Regions from separate parts of the Corynebacterium sp. CNCTC7651 genome, predicted to be linked through region 1. Evidence: predicted binding sites of a transcription regulator. Region 1 holds the regulator's gene; each other region holds the start of a gene.

Evidence for each region. Region 1 encodes LexA, which represses DNA repair genes until DNA is damaged. Its sites were predicted from a motif close to CGAACANNTGTTCG; they were not measured.
Region 2: a site for LexA is predicted at 2,795-2,808, ahead of JZY91_RS08310 (HNH endonuclease signature motif containing protein). Genes of this name have one in related genera too.
Region 3: a site for LexA is predicted at 2,763-2,776, ahead of JZY91_RS07370 (HNH endonuclease signature motif containing protein). Genes of this name have one in related genera too.

Annotation. Positions count from the first base shown of each region.
Region 1 is NZ_CP071246.1:1,313,192-1,317,635, forward strand. It holds gene hrpA (ATP-dependent RNA helicase HrpA) at 1-399, shown strand, start outside; gene nrdR (transcriptional regulator NrdR) at 421-879, opposite strand; gene JZY91_RS06360 (hypothetical protein) at 965-1,354, opposite strand; gene lexA (transcriptional repressor LexA) at 1,569-2,267, shown strand; partial or broken gene JZY91_RS06370 (DeoR/GlpR family DNA-binding transcription regulator) at 2,358-3,085, shown strand; gene JZY91_RS06375 (1-phosphofructokinase family hexose kinase) at 3,191-4,174, shown strand; gene JZY91_RS06380 (fructose-specific PTS transporter subunit EIIC) at 4,199-4,444, shown strand, end outside.
Region 2 is NZ_CP071246.1:1,720,443-1,724,886, forward strand. It holds gene JZY91_RS08290 (ABC transporter permease) at 1-389, shown strand, start outside; gene JZY91_RS08295 (ABC transporter ATP-binding protein) at 376-1,707, shown strand; gene JZY91_RS08300 (ribokinase) at 1,704-2,609, shown strand; gene JZY91_RS08305 (hypothetical protein) at 2,586-2,723, opposite strand; gene JZY91_RS08310 (HNH endonuclease signature motif containing protein) at 2,973-4,379, shown strand; gene JZY91_RS08315 (CPBP family intramembrane glutamic endopeptidase) at 4,396-4,444, shown strand, end outside.
Region 3 is NZ_CP071246.1:1,524,174-1,528,617, forward strand. It holds gene JZY91_RS07365 (DNA polymerase IV) at 1-1,072, opposite strand, end outside; gene JZY91_RS07370 (HNH endonuclease signature motif containing protein) at 1,160-2,686, opposite strand; gene ileS (isoleucine--tRNA ligase) at 3,253-4,444, opposite strand, start outside.

The sequences.
Region 1 (4,444 bases):
GCCAACATGGCGAAGGAGTTGGAGCAGTGGGACGGCCCTGCGATCGAGGACATGAAGGCTCAACTGCGCTTCTTCCTGCCCAAGCACGCGGTGACAATCCACGGTGCGCAGCACCTGCAGCATCTCCCCCGCTACATCGAGGCGATGCGGATCCGGTTGGAGGATATGCGCCTAGATCCGGACAGGGATGCGGACCGCCAAGCGGTGGTGGATGATGCTAAGCGCTACCTTGAAGCGCGGATGCAGAAGCTGCCTGCGAACCGGAGGAAGTCCCGCGCGTACAAGGACATCCTGTGGCGCATCGAGGAACTGCGCGTGAGCTTGTTCGCCCAGCGTCTTGGTACTCCGCAGCCGGTGAGTCAGCGGCGTATTGAGAAGCTGGCGGACAAACTGAAGTAGGCGGTTAGGGCGTGGCTGGCGCTAGAAATCTTCCCGGTCGCGGCGGCGCATGAGGCGGATTTCGGATTCGAAGTCGTCTGCGCTTTCGAAAGATTTGTAGACGGAGGCGAAACGCAGATACGCGACCTCGTCCAGCGCGCGGAGCGGCTCCAGCACCGCGAGGCCGATGTCGTTTGCGGGCACCTGAGAGCTGCCCTGCGCGCGCACCGTCTCCTCGACCTGCTGGGCGAGGCGCTTCAGGGAATCATCCGACACATCTCGGCCCTGGCACGCCCGGCGCACACCGGAGATGAGCTTATCTCTGTCAAACGGTTCACTCACGCCGTTGCGTTTGACAACGGTCAGCACCGCCTTCTCGACGGTAGTGAACCTGCCCCCGCACTCGGTGCACTCCCGGCGCCTGCGGATCGCTGCTCCCCCTTCAACGGCGCGCGAGTCGGTCACGCGGGAGTGTTCATGATGGCAGAACGGGCAATACACGGTTTGGCACCCCATCTCATGCGGCGGATGTTTTTAAGTGGCGCCAGTCTACCGCCGCCCTGGTCTAACCCCCTGGTACCGCCCCCTAGCGCGCCTGTGCGCTTGCGAATTCCGTGGCACTGCTGGCTGCGGTGCCGCCCTGGCTGCCTGCGATGGGTGCTTCCGCTGAGCTGAACACGCCGCCGAATGCGGATCCGACCAGAAGTGCGGCAGTAAAGAGGGCGCCGAGCATAATGTTGTCCCGGCGTTCGCGGGCGGATTCGAACGCAGAACCCCGCGGTGCGGACGATACCTGGCCGCGGCCGGCACCGCGTTCATGCGTTCGAGTAGTGGCCCCGAGTTGGCGAACAGCCACCCCTGCGCCTGTGCAGTGCTGCGCGGCAGGGATATCCCACACCTCCGCAGCAGTGCTTGTTGTTCCTGCGGCACCATTACCTACGGTGGTACGGGTGACGGGGCGGATTGCGATGGTCATGGTGATCTCCTCTCGTTGACTACCCAGAGCGTACGAAGCGCCCCCAACCTCCAGGGCACCGCAGGCGCTCGTATGTTCGATTTACGCTAACGTGTTCGATTTATAGCACTCCCGCTCGACACTGTCCAGCCCGGAACGGAAATGATCGAACACACTTGCCCTCCGTGATAGGTTGGGGCACGGTACGGTGAACACGGAGTAGCGAGGAGACACGATGGCCCGGAAGAAGATCGACCCCAACAGCCTTGATATGAGCACGCTGACGGACCGGCAGCGCCGCATCCTCGAGGTCATCCAGGACGCAGTTGTACTGCGCGGCTACCCGCCGAGCATTCGCGAGATTGGCGATGCCGCTGGACTGCAATCAACTTCGTCAGTGGCGTATCAGCTCAAGGAGCTGGAGAAGAAGGGGTTCCTTCGGCGCGACCCCAACAAGCCGCGCGCGGTAGACCTCCGCCACCTGCCGGACACGGCCGCGAAACCGAAGCGCAAGCCGGCGAGCCAGCCTGCTTCTACAGACGCACCCGAGGATGCCGCACAGCCGCGCTTCATCCCGGTGGTCGGCCAGATTGCCGCGGGTGCGCCCATCTTGGCCGAAGAGAACGTGGAAGCCTACTACCCCATGCCGGCCGAGCTTATGAGCGACGGTGACCTGTTCATGGTTCGCGTTGTCGGCGAATCGATGGTTGATGCCGCCATCCTGGACGGAGATTGGCTTGTGGTTCGCTCACAGCCTGTCGCAGAAGAGGGGCAGATCGTGGCCGCGCTCATCGACGGGGAGGCAACGGCGAAGGTCTTCCACAAGGACTCTTCCGGCGTGTGGCTCATGCCCCGCAACGACGCCTTCGCACCTATCAAGGGCGATGACGCGGAGATTATGGGTCTTGTGGTGTCCGTTTTCCGCTCGCTGTAGAACGGTCGTCGGCACGCAGCGCCCCCACAAACGGGGGAAACGGGCATAACCCCACGGATGCGGGCATGTCGGATCTGCGATGATGACTGCATGTACGCAGAGGAGCGCCGCCGCCAGATCGCCTCGCTGACCGCAGTGGAGGGGCGCGTGAACGTGACCGAACTGGCGCAGAAATTCGACGTTACCGCAGAGACAATCCGCCGCGATCTCGCGGTGCTGAACGACGAAGGCATTGTGCAGCGCGTGCACGGCGGCGCTGTGGCGACACAATCCTTCCTCACCACGGAGTTTCGCTACGGTTCCTGCCCGCGCAGCCAGGTGGCGGCATCTTCCTCGACTCGGGCACCACCATCAACGGCTTGGCACACTTGATTGCGACACAACCGGGTGCAGAGACATGGTCCATCGTTACCAACTCCCTGCCCATCGCGCTGGATCTCTCGACCGCCGGCCTCACCAACGTGCAGCTCCTTGGCGGAACCGTCCGCGCGATTACCCAGGCGGTTGTGGGAGACACGGCGCTGAGAACACTGGCACTCATGCGGGCGGAAGTGGCATTCATAGGCACTAACGCGCTGACCATAGACCACGGACTGTCCACCGCCGACGCGCACGAGGCTGCCGTGAAATCCTCCATGGTCACCAACGCCCGCAAGGTGGTGGTGCTGTGCGATTCCACGAAATTGGGCAACGATTATCTAGTGAGCTTTGCCCCGCTGGACGCGATCGACGTTGTCATCACAGACGGGGGTGCGCCGGAATCTCTCATCCAGGCGCTGGAGGATCGCGGGATCGAGGTCATTCTCGCCGCGGACTAACAACGCGCATGTGAGTTCGGACATCATTTTCTGTTTTTGATTGCCCGATCAGACACAGTCGGGCATTATTGAGAGTATGACCACTCAATCGGAGGGATGCAGGGCATGATTGTCACCCTCACCCCAAACCCAAGTATCGATGCCACCCTCCGCGTACCACACCTCGTTCACGGCGAGGTAGCTCGTGCGACGGCAGCGCACCGCGAGGCCGGAGGGAAAGGCATCAACGTTTCCCACGCCATTGCTAAAGCGGGCCTTGATACCGTTGCGGTTGCCCCGTGCGGCACGCCGGACCCATTCGAACTCGCCGTGGGTGCGCTAGGCGTGAACTTCATGCCCGTGCGCGTCGGCGGAACCGTGCGGACCAACACAGCCGTGACCGAGGAGGATGGCACCACCACCAAGATCAACGAAGCTGGCCCCACGCTTTCTGCGGAGGAAGTGGAAGCGCTCACCGCCGCGGTGGTCGCACACGCTGCTGATGCCAGCGCACTCGTGCTTGCTGGCTCGCTTCCCCCGGGTGCCCCGACCGATTTTTACGCGAACGTCGTTGCGGCGCTGCGGGAGGTGACCGACGCGGTGATCGCCGTGGATACTTCGGACGCCCCGCTCGTCGCCCTGGGCCAACGCATCAGCGACGCCGCCAACGCTGAAGGAGCAGGTAACTGCTGCCCCGACGTGCTTAAACCAAACGCATTCGAGCTCGGCCAGCTGACCGGTGCGGACGGGCACACCCTCGAAGCCCAGGCCGCCGCGGGCGATTTCACTCCCGTGGTGAGCGCTGCCCGCCAGCTCGTCTCGTACGGCGTAAGCGAGGTGCTGGTCACGCTCGGCGGCGCTGGCGCATGCCTTGTTACCGCAGACGGCGCATGGGCCGCAACACCGCCTCCGATTACGGTGCGCTCCACCGTCGGAGCGGGAGACAGCTCCCTTGCCGGCTACATCATGGCCCGCGTCCAAGGCGAAGACCCGGCGGCCCGGCTGCAGCGCGCAGTTGCATACGGATCCGCCGCCGCGGCACTTCCCGGTACCGGCATCCCCTCCCCGGACGAGCTCGATCTTGCCCACACTTCCGTTATCACGCTGTAACCCCACCATCTGAGGACATTTCCCATGCAAGATGCATTAATTACCCCGTCGTTGGTCGGACTCGATGTCGACTTCGGCGCAACCCCGCGCGAGGTGATTGACCACCTGGCCAACCTTGTCGTTGGCGCGGGACGCGCTACGGATGCGACGCAACTGGCTGAGGCCGCGGCTGCCCGCGAGGCCAAAGCAGGCACCGGTGTCAACGGCCGAGTTGCCATCCCCCACTGCCGCACCGCCGCGGTCGAGGTGCCAACTCTGGCATTCGCTCGC
Region 2 (4,444 bases), 410 kb from region 1:
TGCTGGCGATCGGGATTGCGGGCATCCCCGGCTTCGTGCGCGTGGCGCGCGTGGGCACGCTGCAGGTAATGAGCCAGGACTACATCCTGGCCGCCCGCATGGCCAAGGTGCCGCGAGCACGGATTGCGCGCCGCCACGTGCTGCCCAACATCGCGCACCTGCTGACCACCCAGGCTTCCGTGGCGCTGGCGCTGGCCATCCTCGCGGAGGCGGGCTTGTCCTTCCTGGGCCTGGGTGCGCCCGCGCCCTACGCCAGCTGGGGCCGCATGCTCCAAGCCTCCCAGCCGTTTCTGGCCACCGCGCCGCACCTGGCACTCTGGCCCGGCCTGGCGATTGCGCTCACGGTGCTGGGCTTCAACCTGATCGGAGGCCACCGTGATCCACGTTGATGCCCTCACCATTCCCGGCCTGCTGCACGACATCACCTTCGAGGTCGCGCCGGGCGACCGCCTGGGCATTATCGGTGAGTCCGGCTCCGGCAAGTCACTCACCGCGCTCTCCATCATGGGGCTGACGAACGTGCCCACCGAAGGCTCCATCACCGTGAGCGGCGTGGAGATGGTGGGCACGCCCGACCGCGTACGTCGCAAGGTGCGCGGCAAGGTGGTCGGCATGGTGTTCCAGGAGCCGATGACGGCCCTGGACCCGCTGCGCAAAATCGGCTCCCTGGTTTCCCGCGAACTCCTCGCCGAGGTGGGCGTCGACCGCCCGGAGGCCTACCCGCACCAACTTTCCGGCGGCCAGCGCCAACGCGTCCTCATCGCACTGGCCTTGAGCCAGAACCCTGACTACCTGATCTGCGACGAGCCCACCACCGCCCTCGACGTCACCGTCCAGCGCCAGATCCTGGACCTCATCGACCGCCTCGTGGAGGCGCGCGGCATGGGGCTCATCTTCATATCCCACGACCTCGCCGTGGTCAACCACATGACCTCGCGCGTGCTCACTTTCAAAGACGGGCGCATCGTGGACAGCCATTCCGAGTACGCCCGCGCGCTCGCGGCGGCCTCGCACCCCGGCCCGCCCGCGGCACCCACCCCGCTCGGCGAACCCATCGTCTCCCTCTCCGGCGTTTCCCTCACGCGGGGGCATACGCAAGCGCTTGACGACGTCTCCTTGACCGTGCGCCGCGGCGAACGATTGGGCCTGGTCGGCGGCTCCGGCTCCGGCAAAACAACGCTGCTGCACACCATCGCGGGCTTGCTGAAACCAGATACCGGCACCGTGGATGCGCGCGGCACCATGCAGATGGTGTTCCAAGACCCGTACTCCTCCCTGGATCCGCGCATGCGGGTGATCGATTCGGTGGCGGAAGCGGGCGTCGATACGCAGCGCGCCCAGGACGTGCTCGCCGGGGTGGGTCTTGCGGGCATGGGCGGACGCCTGCCTCGGGAGTTTTCCGGCGGACAGCGCCAGCGCATCTCCATTGCGCGCGCCGCCGCCCCGCGCCCGGACATCCTGCTCGCGGACGAACCGGTCTCCGCCCTCGACGTCACCGTGCGCAAGCAGGTGCTCGAGCTTATCGACGACACCGTGGGCGACGGCACCCTCATCTTCTGCTCCCACGACCTTGCCGTGGTGCGCGAGCTCTGCCCGCGCATCGCGGTGATGCACCGCGGCCGGATCGTGGAACACGGGGATACCGAGGAGATCTGGCGGGGTCCCCAGCACGAGTACACGCGCACGCTCATACAATCGCGGCTATGACCGCCCAGGCCCCGCAGATCACCGTGGTCGGCTCCATTAATGCCGACCTCACCGTCAACGTCGCCCGCCACCCTTCCCCCGGCGAGACGCTCTTGGGCACCGGCGGCGGGGTCACGCCCGGCGGCAAAGGCGCGAACCAGGCTGTGGCAGCCGCGCGCCTCGGGGCGCGGGTGGCGCTGGTGGGCGCCGTCGGCCGGGATGCGAACGCCGCGCCCGCGACCGCGCTACTCCGCGAGGCCGGGGTGGACATGACTCACGTCGAAGAGGTGGACGGCGTGACCGGCCTTGCGGTGATTACGGTTGATCGCGCCGGGGAGAACACCATCATTGTCGTGCCGGGGGCGAACGAGGTGGTGGATCAAGTGTTCGTCGAGAAGCATCGTGCCCCTGTGGAGGCCGCGGAGCTCGTGCTGCTCCAGGGCGAGATCCCCGCGGATGGGTTCGCGCAGGCGGTTGAGTTGGCGCGCGGGCGAGTTGTGGTGAATCTGGCGCCCGTGGTGGATGTGCCGCGGGAAGCCCTTTTGGCTGCGGATCCGCTCATGGCCAACGAGCACGAGGCTGGGCTGATCCTGGCGCAGCTCGGGCACGATTCCGCAGGTGAGCCGCCTCAGCTTGCAGCGCGTCTGGTGGCTGCCGGCTTTACGACGGTCGTGCTCACACTCGGCGCCGAAGGTGCCCTTGTTGCCGATGCTTCGGGTGTCCGATCGGTGCCTGCCCCGCGCGTGGACGCGGTAGACACCGTCGGCGCAGGCGACGCGTTTGCGGGCGCGTTCTGCTGGCGCATCGTTGCAGGTGACAGCCTCGATGAGGCCGCAGCCTTCGCGGCGCGCGTGGGCGCGTTTTCGGTCACCCGGCCCGGCGCGCAGCCGTCCTACCCGCTAGCGGGTGACGTAGAACATTAGGGACTGATCCAACAGGTGCTCCTCCACGCGCTCAAAAGCGCTGGTGAGAGCGTCAAATTCGTGCACTTCAGCGTCTGTGAGCTTGACCTGCTCGCGGGGAACCGGTGTCTGCATGCCGCCATTGTAGCCCGCAAGTTACAGGCGCGTGATTCGATCCTTATTCGAGCGGCGGATTATATCGTTATCGAACGTTTATTTGCGTATTGACACACCGTTGGGATCGTGGTTTATAATGGCACTCAAATCAATCTAACGAAAGTTAGTCACACCGTTCTAGTGAGAGGAACGATGCGTCACATGCCACCTAGCAGTTCTTACTTTGCCACAGAGCGCCCCGGCGATCAGTTGTGCCACGAAGCACAAATGATACGTATAGCGGAGCACGCGATCTTTGGAAGCCTCGCACATGGAGGCGATTCTGCCCTGGATTATGAGCTCACGCTCGCCCGCATCCAGTCCGCCACCGGGTGGCCCAAGGCTGCCGTCGACCGCGGCATTTTCGGCTACCACCGCCTCCGCCACCTCCCCCGCTTGCGCGCACTGCAGGACGAGACAAAACGCCTGGACATCCCCCGCTTGCGCGCCGTCGACGCGGCTGTGGCCATCCTCGGCTCGGAGCCGGACCCGGAGCTTTTGGCGCTTATCGACGACTACTTGGTCAACCTCTTCACCCCCACCCGCATCGCCCAAGAGTTGCCGGGCCAAAGGGCTATCACGGAGCGACTGCACAGGCTTATCACCACCCACTGCCCGGAGGTCGGTTTTGACGAGAAGAAGCGCAAGAAGCGCTCCGCCAACGCAAACGGCCGCGAGCTGCAGTGGTTCGACGTGCTGTTGGGCGAGGACGGCATGGCCGGACTCCAATTCAGCGGCGACCGGATCTCACTTGCCACCATCCGCGAAAGCGTGCGGACTACAGCGAAAGAGCTGAAGACCACCGAAGCGGATGCATTTTTCAAGCTGCTAGCTGGCGAAGTGGCGCCAGAGCCGACAATCACCATCAATGTGTTCCGCCCCTCCAGCGAAGGAGAAGGTGTTTCTGCCTACGTCCCCGGCTTCGGCTGGACCGACGCCACCAGCACCGCAATCTTGGAGGACCTGATCGCGCGGGGGAAGGCGAAGGAGGTGGATCTTTCGAACGTCGAAAAGCAGGAAGTGCCCGGGTACGCGCCTACCACGAAGATGCGTACGTACGCCGAGGCGCGCGACGGGTGCTGCGTATACCCCGGGTGCAGCCGGCCGGCGGCGACGTGCCAGCTAGACCACCGCATCCCGTTCGATGAGGGCGGCCCCACCACGCCGAGCAATCTCTTCACGTTGTGCCAGACGCATCACAACTTGAAGACCGATCGTCGGGCATTCTACGTGCCGGACCCGTCGACCGGCGACATTATCTGGCTCTTCTCGGACGGCACGTACGCCATCCGCCAGGACGCCGGTGTGCTGCGCAGCCAGATCACACCGGTGAACCCGCGTTGGCGCAGCTCGGTGGAGCAACGCCAGAAAGCGAAGGACCGGGCCGCCGAGTTCCTGGCCAAGGGGCACGCGCTTCTCGACGAATACGAAACCACCCACAACCTCGACCACTATCTTCGCGCCATTGACCAGCTGGAACGCGAGTACGACATGGAGTTTCCGTTCCTGCCGGAACTGCCGTGGGAGGAGCCGCTGCCGGAAGAACCGGTCGAGGGGCCGTGCCCCGACCCGCTGTACGATGTCAACCCCGAGGGATACACGTTCGAGGACGGCAACGCGATGCTGCCCGCGTAGGAAAGGGAGTGCCGGCGTGGAGTTTCACCGCCTCGCTAAGGAGCAACAGCTGTGGAAGCTGGGCC
Region 3 (4,444 bases), 210 kb from region 1:
TCTCTTGGTCAAGCTCAGGGAACAGCACGTCCTGCAGCGATTCCTCCAGCCCGGAGTAGCTCACCCCCACCAGCCGAATCGGCCCCACCTCATCGGGGTAACGCACGATCTTGAACGCGGTGGCCAAGAGCGTATCCGCGTCATCTGTCGCGTACGGCAGCGTCGCCGAGCGGGACTCGATATGAAAGTCGCTCATCTTCAGCTTCACCGTCACCGTGCGCGCCCCGCGCCCGTCCTTCACCAATCTCCTGTGCGACTCCGCCGCCGCCCGCTTCAGCGCCGCATCCACCTCCGGCGCGGTGGTCAGATCCTGCGGGTACGTGTGCTCCGACGAAATCTGCTTCGCCTCAGCCCGCGGTGCCACCGGCCGCTCGTCCACACCCCGCGCCAGGTGCCACAATTGCTTGCCGACGACACCCCCCAACGCAATCTCCACCTCCTTCTCCGTGAGCTCCGCCAGGTCACCGATCGTTTCGATCCCCGCCGCCGCGAGTTTCGCTCCCGTCACCGGGCCCACGCCCCAGAGCTCCCCCACCGGCAGCGGGTGCAGGATGTCAAGCTGCTCGGCGTGCGGGATGACAAACACGCCGTCCGGCTTCGCCAGCCCCGACCCGATCTTGGCGTATTGCTTTCCGCTGCCCGCCCCGATCGAGCTCGGCAGCCCAGTCTCCTTCTTGATCTCTGCTCTGAGCTCGTTGGCCCAGGTGGTGACTTGCTCCGGGGAAGCGTCGATAAGCTGCGCAGGCTCCATGAACGCCTCGTCGATGCTGAGTTGCTCAACCACCTCCACGTGCCGGGCGATGATTTCGAACACGCGGCGCGATGCCGCGGCGTACACCGGCCTGCGCGGCGCCACCAGCACCGCCTGCGGCCCCACGAGCCGCGCCGCCCGGTGCGTGGGCATGGCGGAGCGCGCGCCGTACTTGCGCGCCTCATAGCTCGCTCCGGCTACCACCCCGCGCCCGCTCACGCCTGCCACGAGCACGGGGCGGCCTTTGAGCGTGGGCCGGGTGAGCTGCTCACAGGAGGCGTAAAACGCGTCCATGTCGATGTGCAGCACCCAGCGAGGCATGGCGTTCACCGTACCCGCCTGCGCCGCGACGGCGTACGCTGCGACGGCGTACGCTGAGCTAGCGTGCGCTGAGCTGGCGTGCGCGGCCTACGGGCTTGGCACATCGACAATGGGCAACTGCGCCGCTTGTGTGAGTTCCGGCAGGCTGTGGTTGTAGGAGGTGTACCGGGAGCCGTCCGAAAAGGCGAACTCAATGTCCCGCCCGTACGAAGTGACGGTGATGTTGCCGTGGCTGACCTGGGAGTGGCAGCTGGAACACAGCGGGATCAAATTCTCGATGTCGGTGGAGCCGCCCTCCGCCCAATCTCGGATGTGGTGAATCTCCATGAAGCGGGAGTGCGTGCAGCCCGGCATCGCGCATTGGTAACCCCACAGTTCCAGCAGGGCCTTGATTTGCCCGTCCGACGCTGTGCGACGCTTCCGCCCGTAGTGGAGAGTGACACCGGACGAGCTGAGCAGGTGCGCGCGGGCGAGCGCGTTGTGCACGTAGCCGGTGAGCACACGACTGGGGATCTGGGGATTCTGCGGCATCCATGCGCGCCCGTCCTCGGTGACGATGATGCTCACATCCGCCCCCGGTGCCCGGGTCGCAGCGATCGGTTGAGCCCGCACAATGTTGAGCATCGCGATAAACGCGGCGTACAGGTTCTGCTTCTGGGGCGGGCCGAAGCGAGACGGCACGCGGAAAATCTCCTCCGCACCCATCTTGATGCTTTTCCGCGGAGGCTGCGTCATCACCGCAGGTCGCGCCTCTTCTGGCGGGGTGTCGGATTCCTCGTCCTCGAACGACGTGTCCCCGAACGCAGCGTCTATCCAGGTGTCTTCTTCTTCAACCATGTCCTGTGCTTCACCCCCGTCCTGTTCTCGAACCTCAGTCGCGTCTTCTGGCCCCGGTGCGGCGCAATCTCCTCCGTCGAAAAGCAGATCGTCCTCACACACCCCGTTTTCGGGATCCCCGCCTCCAGCCTCCGCTGAGTGCGCCATTGCCTCCGCTATGAGAGCGCGGAGTTGCCCCGAGTCAGCTGCGGTGTGGCCGTTGAGAACCAGCTCGGCAATCTTCAGCGCGGACTCCAAATACGCGCCTACGACGGGAGGAATGAGGTAGTCGCCGAAAACCATTCCGTCCGCGCGACGTTTGAGCGTAAAGAAGGGATCATCTGGGTTCTTACCTTCCCCGCTCTTGCTGTCCACACCCGCCAGAGCCTTCTTCAACTCGCTAAAACATAGCCGTCTGGCCAGCTCAACTAGCTGAAGCTCGTTTTCCTCGGTGACATACTCGATGAGAAACCGAACGGTGGAGTAAGGAATGTCCCCCTCGCGAAACGCCTCCGCGAGCACTGTATAAACACGCAGCGCGCGCCCCACACGGACATATTCGTATGCGGTAGAAGTCCGGTAACGGAGCTCCCGCTCGAGCCAGCTACCCGTGCTAGCGGCGCCGAAAAGGCCAGCTAATTCAAGTGCATCAAATTCGGCAATGCTGTTAAGTAAGTCCGCCTTCGCCTTGTTTGATCGAACGGAGTGCGTTTGAATATCGCGCGCAATTGCCTCCGCGTGCTTCTTCATCTCGGCACGGCTTTTCGTTCCGCCCGGGCCCGTAAATGTAGTGGTCATAGCGTGTTTCCTGTCCTGCTCGGTTTGTGTTTGCGATCAGGGTAAAACACGCTCCCAACCCACGTTCGCTTTAAATAGAACATCCATTCGAACAGCAAAATACTCTGGGCACTTTCGGGGCAGCCACTACCCACCACACCTTTCCGCACTGCGGAGAACCTTCACGTGAGACTTGAGACTCTTTCCGCACTGCGGAGAACCTTCACGTGAGACTTGAGGGTTGGGGCTCGACCGGGTTAGGCACCGGGAGTGCCCCTACCCCGTCCAAAACCCCGCGCTTTCCGCACTGCGGAGAACCTTCACGTGAGACTTGAGGGTTGGGCTCGGCCGGGGGTAAGGCACCGGGGAGTGCCCCTACCCCGTCCAAACCCCGCGCTTTCCGCACTGCAGAGAACCATCACGTGAGACTTGAGGGTTGGGCTCGGCCGGGTTGGGTGCGGGCGAGCGTCGTAAAGCAAAGGCCCCGCCTGGGGCCACGGACTGAGCCGAGCCTGGCGGGGCGCGAGAAGAGCGCAGGGAGTGCAGGAAGCGCGGGCGCTCGCTGGGGGCTAATGCTTCACGACGCTCTATTGCTTCACGACGCTCGCGGTCACGCCCTCGATGACCGGCTGGGCGCCGTCGATGGGCTCGGTGCCGACCTTGAAGTCGGTGGCGAGGGTCTCGGCGGCGACGTGGTCGGCGTGGCGCTCGGCCCACTCGACGCGGTCGGCGGGGACGACGAGGCGGACGGCGATGCGGTCCGAAACCGCGAAGCCGGCTTGCTTGCGGGCGTCCTGGAGTCCGCGGATGACGTCGGCGGCCCAGCCCTCGGCCTCGAGTTCCTCGGTGACCTCAGTGTCAAGGACGACTAGGCCCACGGTGCCGTCGGCGGACTCGACGCGCGCGGTGCTGTCCGGGTTCACGGCGACGAGGCGCTCGGTGAAGAGCTCGGGCGTGAGGATGATGTCGCCGTCAACCACCACGTTCTCGCCCTCGCGGACGTAGTTGCCCGCCTTGACGTTCTTGATCGCGCGCTGCACGTCCTTGCCCAGCTGCGGGCCGGCGACCTTGGCGTTGACAACCACCTCGAAGCTGCCGGCGGCGTCCACATCCTCGGTGAGCTCGACTTCCTTGACGTTGACCTCGTCGCGGATGACGGCGGCGAAATCGGCCAGGTCACCGGCGTGCGGCAGCGCCACGGTGAGCTTCGGCAGCGGCAGGCGGTTACGCAGCTTGCGGGCCTTGCGCACCGAAGACGCGGCGGAGCAGACGGCGCGGGTGGAGTCCATGGTGGCTACCAGTGCGTCGTCGGCAGGCAGCTGCTCCGCGGCTGGGAAGTCGGTGAGGTGCACGGAGCGCTCGCCCGTCAGGCCGCGCCAGATCACCTCGGAGATGTACGGCAGCAGCGGCGCGACGGCGCGGCACGTGACCTCAAGCACCGTGTACAGGGTGTTGAAGGCCTCCGGGTGCGCCTCCTGGCCCTCCCAGAAACGGTCACGGGAACGGCGGACGTACCAGTTGGTCAGGGTGTCGGCGAACTGGCGCACTTCCTCGCAGGCGTCGGCGATGCGGACCTCGTCGAGGGCGGCGCCAACGCCGGCCACCATGTCGTGCGTCTTGGCCAGGATGTAGCGATCCAGCACGTCGGTGGAATCCACGGACCACTTCGCGTCCTCCGAGCTGTAGAGCTGCAGGAAGGTGTAGGCGTTCCAGATCGGCAGGATTGCCTGGCGCACGCCTTCGCGGATGCCCTGCTCGGTGACAATCAGGTTGCCGCCG